Hymenobacter swuensis DY53: one gene and its partners. The protein of the gene in region 1 interacts with the protein of each later gene in a pairwise test. Links are inferred from orthologs where the notes say so. Each region holds a gene or a part of one and is shown in the gene's direction. Other genes may lie near its edges. The genes, in order: HSW_RS19690, dnaE and HSW_RS16415.

Region 1 (2,992 bases):
TCCTGTTGCTCCTGTGTCTGGCAGCCTGTGCACCACGGGTTTACACGGCCCGTGACTTCCGCCAGCAGGTACAACCCCACCACAAAACGGTGGCTATTCTGCCCTTTAACGTGCATATCCGGCCGGCTCCGCCGCTGCTGGGTCGAGGAGCCCGGCCTTCCCAGCGGGAACTGGCCGAACAGGAATACCAAACGGGACTGGCCGTGCAGAATAACGTATTCAGCTGGCTACTGCACCGCGCGGCCAAAGATGAGTATACCGTGGAGTTTCAGGATGTAGCCCGCACCAACGTTCTGCTCCAACAGGCCGGCCTCAGCTACGAGGATATGCAGACCCGCCCCCGCGAAGAACTGGCCAAACTCCTTGGCGTAGATGCCGTCGTTACCGGTCAGTTGCTACTCAATAAGCCACTGCCGCTGGCCGCCGCGCTAGCCATCAATGTGTTCACGCCCTTCTATGCCGTGTCGGATGAGGTGACGGCTTCTCTGAGCCTGCACGACCAGCAGGCGGGCCGCCTGCTCTGGCGCTACGACTGTCAGCTTCAGGGTGGCGGAGGCTTCACCGATAACGCCCAGAACCTTACTAATTCCCTTATGCGCAATGTAGCCAAGCGGTTTCCGTATCAGCGCAAAAGCTAATTACGGCTTCCGTAGCGCATAGTAGCGCATAGTAGCGCATAGTAGCGCAGTATTCGCCAACTACGTGTCAGAACCAGGTGAAATATTGTTAAAAGGCGCTGACTATCTTCAGCGCCTTCTTTATATGTACTCCGCTGCTTTTTATGGCTCAACCTGCCCTGCTCTCCAAATTGCCCGATGTGGGTACCAGTATTTTTTCGGTGATGACCCAGCTGGCCCAGGAAAACGGGGCCATCAATCTGGCCCAGGGCTTCCCCGATTATGACCCGCCCCGCCCGCTGCTGGAGGCGCTGGCCCGCCAGGTGCTCATGCCCGGACACCAGCAGTACGCGCCCATGCCCGGCCTACCAAGCCTGCGCGAAGCCATTGCGGCCAAAACCGCCCGCCTCTACGGCCACCAGCCCGATCCCGCCACCGACATCACCGTGACCAGCGGCGCAACGGAAGCCCTATACTCCGTGCTAGCCGCCGTGGTACGCCCGGGTGATGAGGTACTGATTCTGGAGCCGGCCTACGACCTGTACGGGCCGGCCGTGCGGCTCCAGGGCGGCATACCGGTGTACGTACCACTCCAGTTTCCCGACTTCCGCCCCAATTGGGACCAGGTGGCGGCGGCCCTTACCCCGCGTACGCGCTTGGTAATGATTAATACACCCCACAACCCTACCGGGGCCATCCTCACTACCGACGACCTTGATACCCTGGCGGCCTTGCTGCGCAACACCGATACCCTGCTGCTCAGCGACGAAGTGTATGAGCACATGGTGTTCGATGGGGCTACCCACACCAGCGTCACGGGCCATCCGGAACTGCGGGAACGGGCCTTTGTGCTGTCATCGTTCGGGAAAACCTACCATGCTACTGGCTGGAAGGTGGGCTACTGCGTGGCCCCGGCCCGGCTTTCGGCCGAGCTGCGCCGCGTCCACCAGTTTGTGACATTCAGCGTGAGTACGCCCACCCAACACGCCCTGGCCGAGGTGTTACCCGATACCACTCTTTACGATACGCTGCCCGCTTTCTATCAGCAAAAGCGCGACCTGTTCCGGGAGCTGCTGGTGCCGGCCGGATTCCGGCTGCTGCCGGTGCGGGGCGGATATTTCCAGGTGGCCGATTTCAGCGCGCTGGCCCCGGGTGTATCGGATGAGGACTTTGCCCGCCGGCTCACCACTGAAACCGGCGTGGCCGTGGTGCCGCTTTCAGCCTTTTACCACAACCGCCACGACCAGAGTCTGATCCGGTTCTGCTTCGCCAAACAGGACACTACCCTGCACGCCGCCGCTGAGCGGCTACGGCAGCGGCAGCCGGGCGGCACCACGCCGCAACAATAGAAATATTTCTTTGTGGCGTAGCATCTTTTTTTGTAAACTTCAAGACTGATCTGTACGCTAAACACCTGTTGCCGTGTCTGACCTCACTGTTTCCTTCGTGCAGGCCGCCCTGCATTGGCATGATCCTGCTGCCAATCACCAGGAGATGAGCCGCCACATTGATGAGATATCCATTGCCACGGACCTCATTGTTCTCCCGGAAATGTTCACCACCGGCTTCAGCATGGAAGCCGCCGCGCTGGCCGAGCCGATGGAGGGCCCCACTCTGGAGTGGATGCGCCTGGTAGCTGACGCCCGCGACGCCGTGGTGACGGGGACCATCATTGTGCAGGAGGAAGGCCGCTACTACAACCGCCTGCTCTGGGTACGGCCCGATGGCTCGGTGAGCTACTATAATAAGCGCCACCTGTTTACCATGGCCAACGAGCACCATGTGTACACGCCTGGCGCGGAGCGGCTGATTGAGGAATGGCGGGGCTGGCGCATCTGCCCGCTGATATGCTACGACCTACGCTTTCCCGTGTGGAGCCGCAACCCGCTCGATACCCCTTACGACCTGCTGCTGTACGTGGCCAACTGGCCTGCCATCCGCCGAACTGCCTGGATGACGTTGCTGCGCGCCCGGGCCATTGAAAACCTGGCGTATACGATGGGCGTGAACTGCGTGGGCATGGATGGCAACAGCCTCGCCTACACCGGTGATTCGGCCCTGCTGGACATGCGGGGCGAGTATCTGGTAGAAGTGGGCAATCAGGAAACCAGCATTACCCGCACCCTGCGCCGGGCCGAGCTGACAGCCTTCCGGGAACGGTTTCCCGCCCTCAATGATGGCGACGAGTTCGAACTCCGGAGTCTAGTCCTGAAATAATTTCGGCCTGGTTCCTTAAAAAAAACCGGCCTGCCACTCAGGTAGCAGGCCGGTTTTTTTATACGAGACAGATTCTTAGTGGCCCCGTACTTCCAGCCGCCGCACGGTAGTTTCGCCGGTCAGGGCCTGGCAGCGCACGAGGTAAATACCAGCCGGCA
Region 2 (4,428 bases), 530 kb from region 1 along the record:
TCGTGCGCGAAAGGCGAATAGTACTGCGTCCTGCGCCGTTGAGGCTGCCATCTACCACCAGAAAGCCTGCTTTACTCACTTCCACTTCTGGCTCAAACGGCTCAATACAGCCGCTTAATACTAACAAAGCACCGAATACAAGCTTTAGTAATACTCCTTTTCTCAGCATAAAGAACTCCTTCAAACCAGCTTAGAAGATGGGAAGATAAGACCGCAGAAACAGAATTCCGTGAAAACCGCCGCCTTTGTTCAATGGGCTCTACACTGGCCTCTTATAGCTGCTACTTGCGGCCTGGCGTCTTGGGCCCCATGTAAGAAACTAGTACGCCAAAATCCGTTGCCGCGCAACCTTTCCCGGCCGCTGATTCGTGGGTAACTTTACTGTACGCTTCGCGCCCTAACGGCCGGAGTTGCTTGCCCATGCCCGTTTTCTCGCACCTTCACTCGCACACCCAATATTCCCTGCTCGATGGTCAGGCCAGCATTTCGGCCCTGATGAAGAAAGCCCAGGCCGACGGTATGCCGGCCGTGGCCCTCACCGACCACGGCAACATGTTCGGGGCTTTCAACTTCGTGGCCGAGGCCAACAAGTACAACGTGAAGCCAATTGTGGGCTGCGAGTTCTACATGGTGGAGGACCGCCACAAGAAGGCCTTCAGCCGCGAAAAGGGCGAGCGGGACAAGCGCTACCACCAGCTGCTGCTGGCCAAAGACCAGGCCGGCTACCACAACTTGAGCAAGCTCTGCTCCATGAGCTTCATCGAAGGCGTGTACAGCAAGTTTCCGCGCATCGACAAGGAGCTGCTGCTCAAGTACCACGAGGGCCTGATTGCTACCAGTTGCTGCATCGGCGCGGAGATTCCGCAGGCCATTCTGTTCCAGAGCGAGGCCAAAGCTGAGGAGCTGCTCAAGTGGTGGCTCGACGTGTTCGAGGACGACTATTACATCGAGATTCAGCGCCACGGCCTGATGAACTTCGACGGCACCGGCAAAAGCCAGGAAGACGTGAACCAGGTGCTGTTGGGCCTGGCGAAGAAGTACAACGTCAAGGTTATCTGCACCAACGACTCGCACTATGTGGAGCAGACCGACTTTGCGCCCCACGATATTCTGCTGTGCGTGAATACCGGCGAGGAGCACAGCATCCCCGTTGGCGACTTCCAGACCCAGTATTTCCGCCTGATTTCCCAGGACAACAAAGTTCACTACGACCACCTCGACAACTTGCGCCACCTTTCCGGGCAAGATGCCACCATACGCCGCCAGCTCCAGCGGATTGATGAGGAAGCACAGAGCCCCAAGCCCCGGGCGCGGTTCGGTTTCGCCAACGACCAGTTCTATTTCAAGAACCAGGCGGAGATGAACGCGCTGTTCAGTGACGTGCCGGAAAGTGTGGATAACACCAACGAAATCGTGGATAAAATCACGCCGCCCGTGCTGCAGCGTGACATTCTGCTCCCCAATTTCCCGCTGCCCCCCGAGCACCCCACCGCCGACGCCTTCCTGCGTCACCTCACCTACAAAGGCGCGTTCGAAGGCCCCAAACGCCGCTACTCTGAGCGCACCCCCGAGATTGAGGAGCGCCTCGACTACGAGCTGCGCGTGATTGAGACGATGGGCTTTGCCGGCTACTTCCTCATCACCCAGGACTTCATCAACCACGGCCGCAACAATGGCGTGGCCATTGGGCCGGGCCGGGGCTCGGCGGCGGGCTCGGCGGTGGCCTACTGCGTCGGCATCACCAACATCGACCCAATCAAGTACTCGCTGCTGTTCGAGCGGTTCCTGAACCCGGAGCGCGTGTCCATGCCCGATATTGACATCGACTTCGACGACGTGAACCGCCAGCGCGTGATTGACTACGTGGTGGACAAGTACGGCAAAACCCAGGTGGCCCAGATCATTACCTTCGGTACGATGGCCGCTAAATCGTCGATTAAGGACGTTTCGCGGGCTATGGAGCTGCCGCTGCCGGTGGCTAATGACTTAGTGAAGATGGTGCCCGACCAAGTGGGCACCACGCTGGCCAAGGCCTTTGCCGAAAATCCTGAGCTGGACTACATCCTACGCGACGAGGCGCCTGACAACTTGCGCGGCCAGATTCTGCGCCTGGCCCACAAGCTGGAAGGCTCGGTGCGCAACACCGGCATCCACGCCGCCGGCGTCATCATTGCCCCCGACGACATCACAAAGTACATTCCCGTCTCCACGTCCAAGGACTCGGACCTGCTCATCACGCAGTTCGACGGCAAGGTGATTGAGAGTGCCGGGATGCTGAAGATGGACTTTCTGGGCCTCAAAACCCTGACCATCATCGTCGATGCCATCAACCTGATTGAGCGCAACCACGGCGTCAAAATCGACATCGACGAAATCCCGATTGACGACCAGAAGACCTACGAGCTCTACCAGCGCGGCGACACCATCGGCACGTTCCAGTTCGAGTCCGAAGGCATGCGCATGTACCTCAAGGACCTCAAGCCCACCAACATCGAGGACCTGATTGCCATGAATGCCCTGTACCGGCCCGGCCCGATGCAGTTCATCCCGAACTTCATCAACCGCAAGCACGGCCGCGAGACGGTGGACTACCCGCACGAGTTGCTGGAGCCCATTCTAAACTACTCCCAGGGCATTATGGTGTACCAGGAGCAAATCATGCAGACGGCCCAGATTCTGGCCGGCTACTCCCTCGGCGGCGCCGACTTGCTGCGCCGCGCCATGGGTAAGAAGGACATGAAGAAGATGGCCCTGGAGCGGGAAAAGTTCTGCGCGGGCGCCGAGAAGCTGCACGGCATCAAGGCCAAGAAGGCCAACGAGGTGTTTGACGTGATGGAGAAGTTTGCGGCCTACGGCTTCAACCGCTCCCACTCCGCGGCCTACTCGGTGGTGGCCTACCAGACCGGCTACCTCAAGGCCCACTACCCCGCCGAGTACATGGCCGCCGTGCTCACCAACAACATGGGCGACATCAAGAAGGTGACCTTCTTCATCGAGGAAGCCCGCAAGCAGGGCGTGGCCGTGCTCGGCCCCGACGTGAACGAATCCATCCTGAAGTTCAACGTAAACGCCCAGGGCCAGATCCGCTTCGGCATGGCCGCCATGAAGGGCTCGGGCGAGGCCGCCGTGGAGGAAATCGTGCAGGAGCGCGACAAAAACGGCCATTATGCCGACATCTTCGACTTTGCGCGCCGCGTAAACCTGCGGGCCGTGAACAAGAAAACCTTCGAGAGCATGGCCCAGGCCGGCGCCTTCGACTCGTTTGACCGCTACCACCGCCGTCAGTTCCTAGAAGCCCCCACCGGCGACCAGAACCTCATCGAGAAGGCCATGAAAGTCGGTCAGCAGCACCAGGCGGCCAAGGAATCAGCCCAGCAAAGCCTGTTTGGCGGCGGGGGCGGCGAAATGGCCATCCCGATGCCCAAAATCCAGGACCTGGAGCCCTGGAGTCCCACCGAGAAGCTGCGCCGCGAAAAGGAAATCGTGGGCTTCTACCTCTCGGGTCACCCCTTGGACGACTTCAAGCTCGAAATCGACTCCTACTGCACCTGCGGCCTCGACAAGATTGAGAGCTACAAAAACCGCGACGTGACGGTGGCTGGCCTGATTTCCAACGTGCAGTTCAAGACCACCAAAACCGGCCAGCCTTTCGTGAGCTTCAACGTGGAGGACTACGAAAGCAGCCTCAACCTAGCCCTGTTCCGCGACGACTACTCCAAGTTCTCGGCCCTTATCAACCCGCGCAACTACGACAAGGAGCAGGTGCCGCCCATGTTCATCCGCGGCAAATACGCCCAGCGCTTCCGCGACTCCGACCAGTTCGAGTTCAAGATCATGACCATGGAGCCGCTGTTCAACGTGGCTGAGAAGCTCGCCAACGGCGTGCGCGTGCAGTTGGATCTGCGCACCATCACCGAGCCCTTCATGGACCGCTTCATGGAAGCCGTGGAAGGCTGTTCAGGTTCCAAAAAGCTCGAAATCAAGTTCGCCGAGCCCCACGAGCACCTGGCCGTCGACACCTATTCCCGCCGCTACCGCATCGAGCCCAAAGAGTTCATCCGCAAAATGCGCGAAATGGAAATCGACGCCTGCCAGCTGATTTAGGCTGCTTCTTCGCTGATTAATTCGACTTTTACCGCCGCCGCGCCTTTCCCGGGTCGCGGCGGTTTTATGAACTCTCTAGTAGGTGTGTTGAAATGTTGTTATCCGTGAGCCGTAGCCTTATTCTACTAAGTCTCCTGTTAGGCTTGCTGTCCTTGTCCCGGGTCCAAGCACAGCAGTACTACCTCGACCTGAGCCACCAGTCGCTCAGCCTGCCTTCCCGAACTGTATCCGTGACGCAGGTGGTAGATGGGCGGCCGGGTAAACCCGTCATTGGGCTGGTGTATCGGGGCCTCGCTAACCAGCAGGCAGCCGTGCTTTTCCGAC
Region 3 (3,044 bases), 740 kb from region 1 along the record:
CGGTTTCGATCTAAGTGACCAGAATGGCGTTGATGATTTTGTAGCACCTGAGATACATGTGCCTAAAGGCCACCCGGTACTATTGAAGATTCGTTCACGTGACGTACTGCACGCCGTGTACATGCCACATTTCCGCGTGCAGATGTATGCGGTACCTGGCATGCCAACCAAATTCTGGTTTACGCCGATCAAAACTACCGACGAGATGCGTGCGCAGACGGGCAACCCAAAATTCAATTACGAATTGGCTTGCAATCAAATCTGTGGCCGTGGACACTTCGCTATGAAGCTAAACATCGTGGTGGATGAGCCGGATGATTACGTTGCTTGGTTTGCCCAGCAAAAATCATTCTCGGAGCAAAACCCTGATGTATTGGCCAGCTTCAAACAGAAGTCGGATAAAATGGTTGAGAAGGTATCAGCAACTCCAGCCGCTGCTACTGTAGTACCTGTTGCTGCCAAGGCTTCGCTCTAATCTAACTAAACTGCACGCTTCCTTTATGGCTGCTAACCTACCAACTCAAGTGCAAGGCGGCATTGGCGCTATTCAGCCCGGTGTTCAGCACGATGAGCATGCGCACCACGACGAGCACGAGCACCACGAGCAGGGCTTTTTGTCGAAATACGTTTTCAGTACCGACCATAAATACATTGCGAAACAATTCCTGATTACAGGCATTTTTTGGGCAATTATTGGTGGTACGCTCTCAAGCCTCTTCCGTTTGCAGCTCGGCTGGCCCGATGCTACCATGGAATGGCTTAAGCCTTTCTTGGGTAAATGGATTGAAGCTGGCAAGCTGAACCCCGAGTTCTACCTTGCTTTGGTGACGATGCACGGTACCATTATGGTGTTCTTCGTGCTGACAGCTGGTCTGTCTGGCACGTTCTCAAACTTCTTGATTCCGTTGCAGATTGGTGCCCGTGATATGGCTTCGGGCTTCATGAACATGCTTTCGTACTGGTTCTTCTTTGCTTCCAGCGTAGTGATGTTCAGTTCACTGTTTATTGAAACCGGTCCGGCGGCGGCTGGCTGGACAATTTACCCACCGCTTTCGGCGTTGCCTCAGGCAATTTCGGGTTCAGGTGCCGGGCAGACCTTGTGGTTGGTATCGATGGCTTTGTTCATCGTATCTCAATTACTAGGTGGTGTTAACTACATAACTACGGTGATCAACCTGCGTACCCAGGGTATGAGCATGAGCAAGCTACCCCTAACTATTTGGTCGTTCTTTTTGACGGCTATCTTGGGTCTGCTCTCGTTTCCGGTATTGTTCTCGGCAGCCTTGCTGCTGATTTTCGATCGTTCTTTCGGTACCTCGTTCTTCCTCTCCGATATCTACATCGCTGGTCAGGCTCTGCCTAACACGGGTGGTTCGCCCATTTTGTTCCAGCACTTGTTCTGGTTCCTGGGTCACCCTGAGGTATATATCGTAATCATGCCCGCTATGGGTATGGTATCGGAAATCCTGGCTACCAATGCCCGTAAGCCGATCTTTGGTTATCGTGCTATGATTGGCTCACTGCTTGGTATTTCTCTGCTGTCTTTCATCGTGTGGGCTCACCACATGTTCGTAACCGGCATGAACCCATTTTTGGGCTCAGTGTTCATGTTCCTGACGCTAATCATTGCTGTTCCTTCAGCAGTGAAAACCTTCAACTGGCTGGCTACTTTGTGGCGCGGTAACATCCGCTTCACTACGGCCATGTTGTTTTCCATCGGCTTCGTGTCGTTGTTCATTGCTGGTGGTCTGACGGGTATCGTTCTAGGTAACGCCGCGTTGGACATCCAGATGCACAATACATACTTTGTGGTAGCTCACTTCCACTTGGTAATGGGTTCCTCGGCTTTCTTCGGTTTGTGGGCTGGTGTTTACCACTGGTTCCCCAAGATGTTTGGTCGGATGATGGACGAGAAACTGGGATACATCCACTTCTGGTTAACTTTCATCGGCGTGTACCTAGTATTCCTGCCGATGCACTATGTTGGTATTGCCGGTTTCCCCCGTCGTTATTATGCTTGGACTGGTTTCGATACGTTCAGCCAGTTTGCTGACCTAAATAAGTTCATTTCGATAGCGGCTATTATTGCCTTTGTTGGTCAGTTCATCTTCATCTTCAACTTCTTCTACAGCATCTTCCGTGGCCGTCGCGCTACTGAGAACCCCTGGAACTCGACGACTTTGGAGTGGACTACGCCTGTAGAGCCCGTACACGGCAACTGGCCCGGTGCTATTCCGGCCGTTCACCGCTGGCCGTACGACTACAGCAAGCCTGGTGCTGCCGAAGATTTCATCCCGCAAAATATTCCGTACTCGCAGACGCAGTCATCAAACCTGCCGTACGAGAAAGAAATGGAATAATGTGCACTGCACATTAGCCTACCTGAAAACGGGCCGCTGTATTCACGGCGGCCCGTCTTTATTAGTTCTCAGAGGGAAATTCGGACCGGCCGTGCCGGCTTTGAATTTCCCTTATTTTTTAAACAGTCTGCCGATTCAGTGGTCTGTATGATGAATTCATTTGCATAGACAAACAGCATGGTAATTCCTGCATTCGTGCGCCGCTTTCGATTCGTGGGCTTCCTGACGGTAGCGGCGGTGTATGTTCTGATCTTGGTGGGAGGTGTAGTAAGGAGTACCGGTTCCGGCATGGGCTGTCCCGATTGGCCCAAGTGTTTCGGTACTTGGATTCCTCCCACGAACATCAATCAGCTGCCCCCTAATTACAAGGAAATCTATACTGCCCAGCGGGTTGAGAAGAACAAGAAGTTGGCAGCTAAGCTGGAGCGTATGGGTTTTCAGCAGGTAGCGGGGGAGATTTTTGCTCATCCCACGCAGTACATCGAGACTGATTTCAATCCGGTAAAGACGTGGATTGAGTACATCAACAGACTGATAGGCGCACTGATTGGCTTGTTTGTGTTCGGGACGGTAGTATTCGCGCTGCCGTATTGGCAGCGTGACAGGCCGGTATTCTGGCTGGCTTTCGGGGCTTTCCTGTTAACTGGGGTGCAGGGCTGGTTAGGCTCTCTAGTGGTTTCCACC

What was found.
Region 2: the proteins of HSW_RS19690 (region 1) and dnaE interact in binary tests that used the Escherichia coli proteins (3 or more experiments, as listed by UniProt). The link is inferred for Hymenobacter swuensis DY53 from one-to-one orthologs.
Region 3: the proteins of HSW_RS19690 (region 1) and HSW_RS16415 interact in binary tests that used the Escherichia coli proteins (3 or more experiments, as listed by UniProt). The link is inferred for Hymenobacter swuensis DY53 from one-to-one orthologs.

The regions. Positions count from the first base shown.
Region 1 is NZ_CP007145.1:4,272,219-4,275,210, forward strand. Bases 34-2,873 are described here. They hold HSW_RS19690 (methionine aminotransferase), read left to right. Parts: upstream 34-781; coding sequence 782-1,966; downstream 1,967-2,873. Other genes in these bases: HSW_RS19685 (hypothetical protein), read left to right, coding at 34-638; HSW_RS19695 (amidohydrolase), read left to right, coding at 2,040-2,834. Outside these bases: more of HSW_RS19685, read left to right, coding at 1-33; HSW_RS19700 (FG-GAP-like repeat-containing protein), read right to left, coding at 2,910-2,992. UniProt on the Escherichia coli protein: Shows aminotransferase activity with methionine and histidine as substrates, and to a lesser extent also with phenylalanine.
Region 2 is NZ_CP007145.1:3,743,728-3,748,155, forward strand. What follows is about bases 29-4,304. They hold dnaE (DNA polymerase III subunit alpha), read left to right. Parts: upstream 29-420; coding sequence 421-4,104; downstream 4,105-4,304. Other genes in these bases: HSW_RS17290 (DUF4249 domain-containing protein), read right to left, coding at 29-127; HSW_RS17300 (hypothetical protein), read left to right, coding at 4,248-4,304. Also shown: more of HSW_RS17290, read right to left, coding at 1-28; more of HSW_RS17300, read left to right, coding at 4,305-4,428. UniProt on the Escherichia coli protein: DNA polymerase III is a complex, multichain enzyme responsible for most of the replicative synthesis in bacteria. This DNA polymerase also exhibits 3' to 5' exonuclease activity. The alpha chain is the DNA polymerase catalytic subunit.
Region 3 is NZ_CP007145.1:3,532,181-3,535,224, reverse strand. The notes cover bases 39-2,930. They hold HSW_RS16415 (cytochrome c oxidase subunit I), read left to right. Parts: upstream 39-500; coding sequence 501-2,360; downstream 2,361-2,930. Other genes in these bases: HSW_RS16410 (COX15/CtaA family protein), read left to right, coding at 2,538-2,930; HSW_RS16420 (cytochrome c oxidase subunit II), read left to right, coding at 39-475. Outside these bases: more of HSW_RS16420, read left to right, coding at 1-38; more of HSW_RS16410, read left to right, coding at 2,931-3,044. UniProt on the Escherichia coli protein: Cytochrome bo(3) ubiquinol oxidase is the terminal enzyme in the aerobic respiratory chain of E.coli that predominates when cells are grown at high aeration.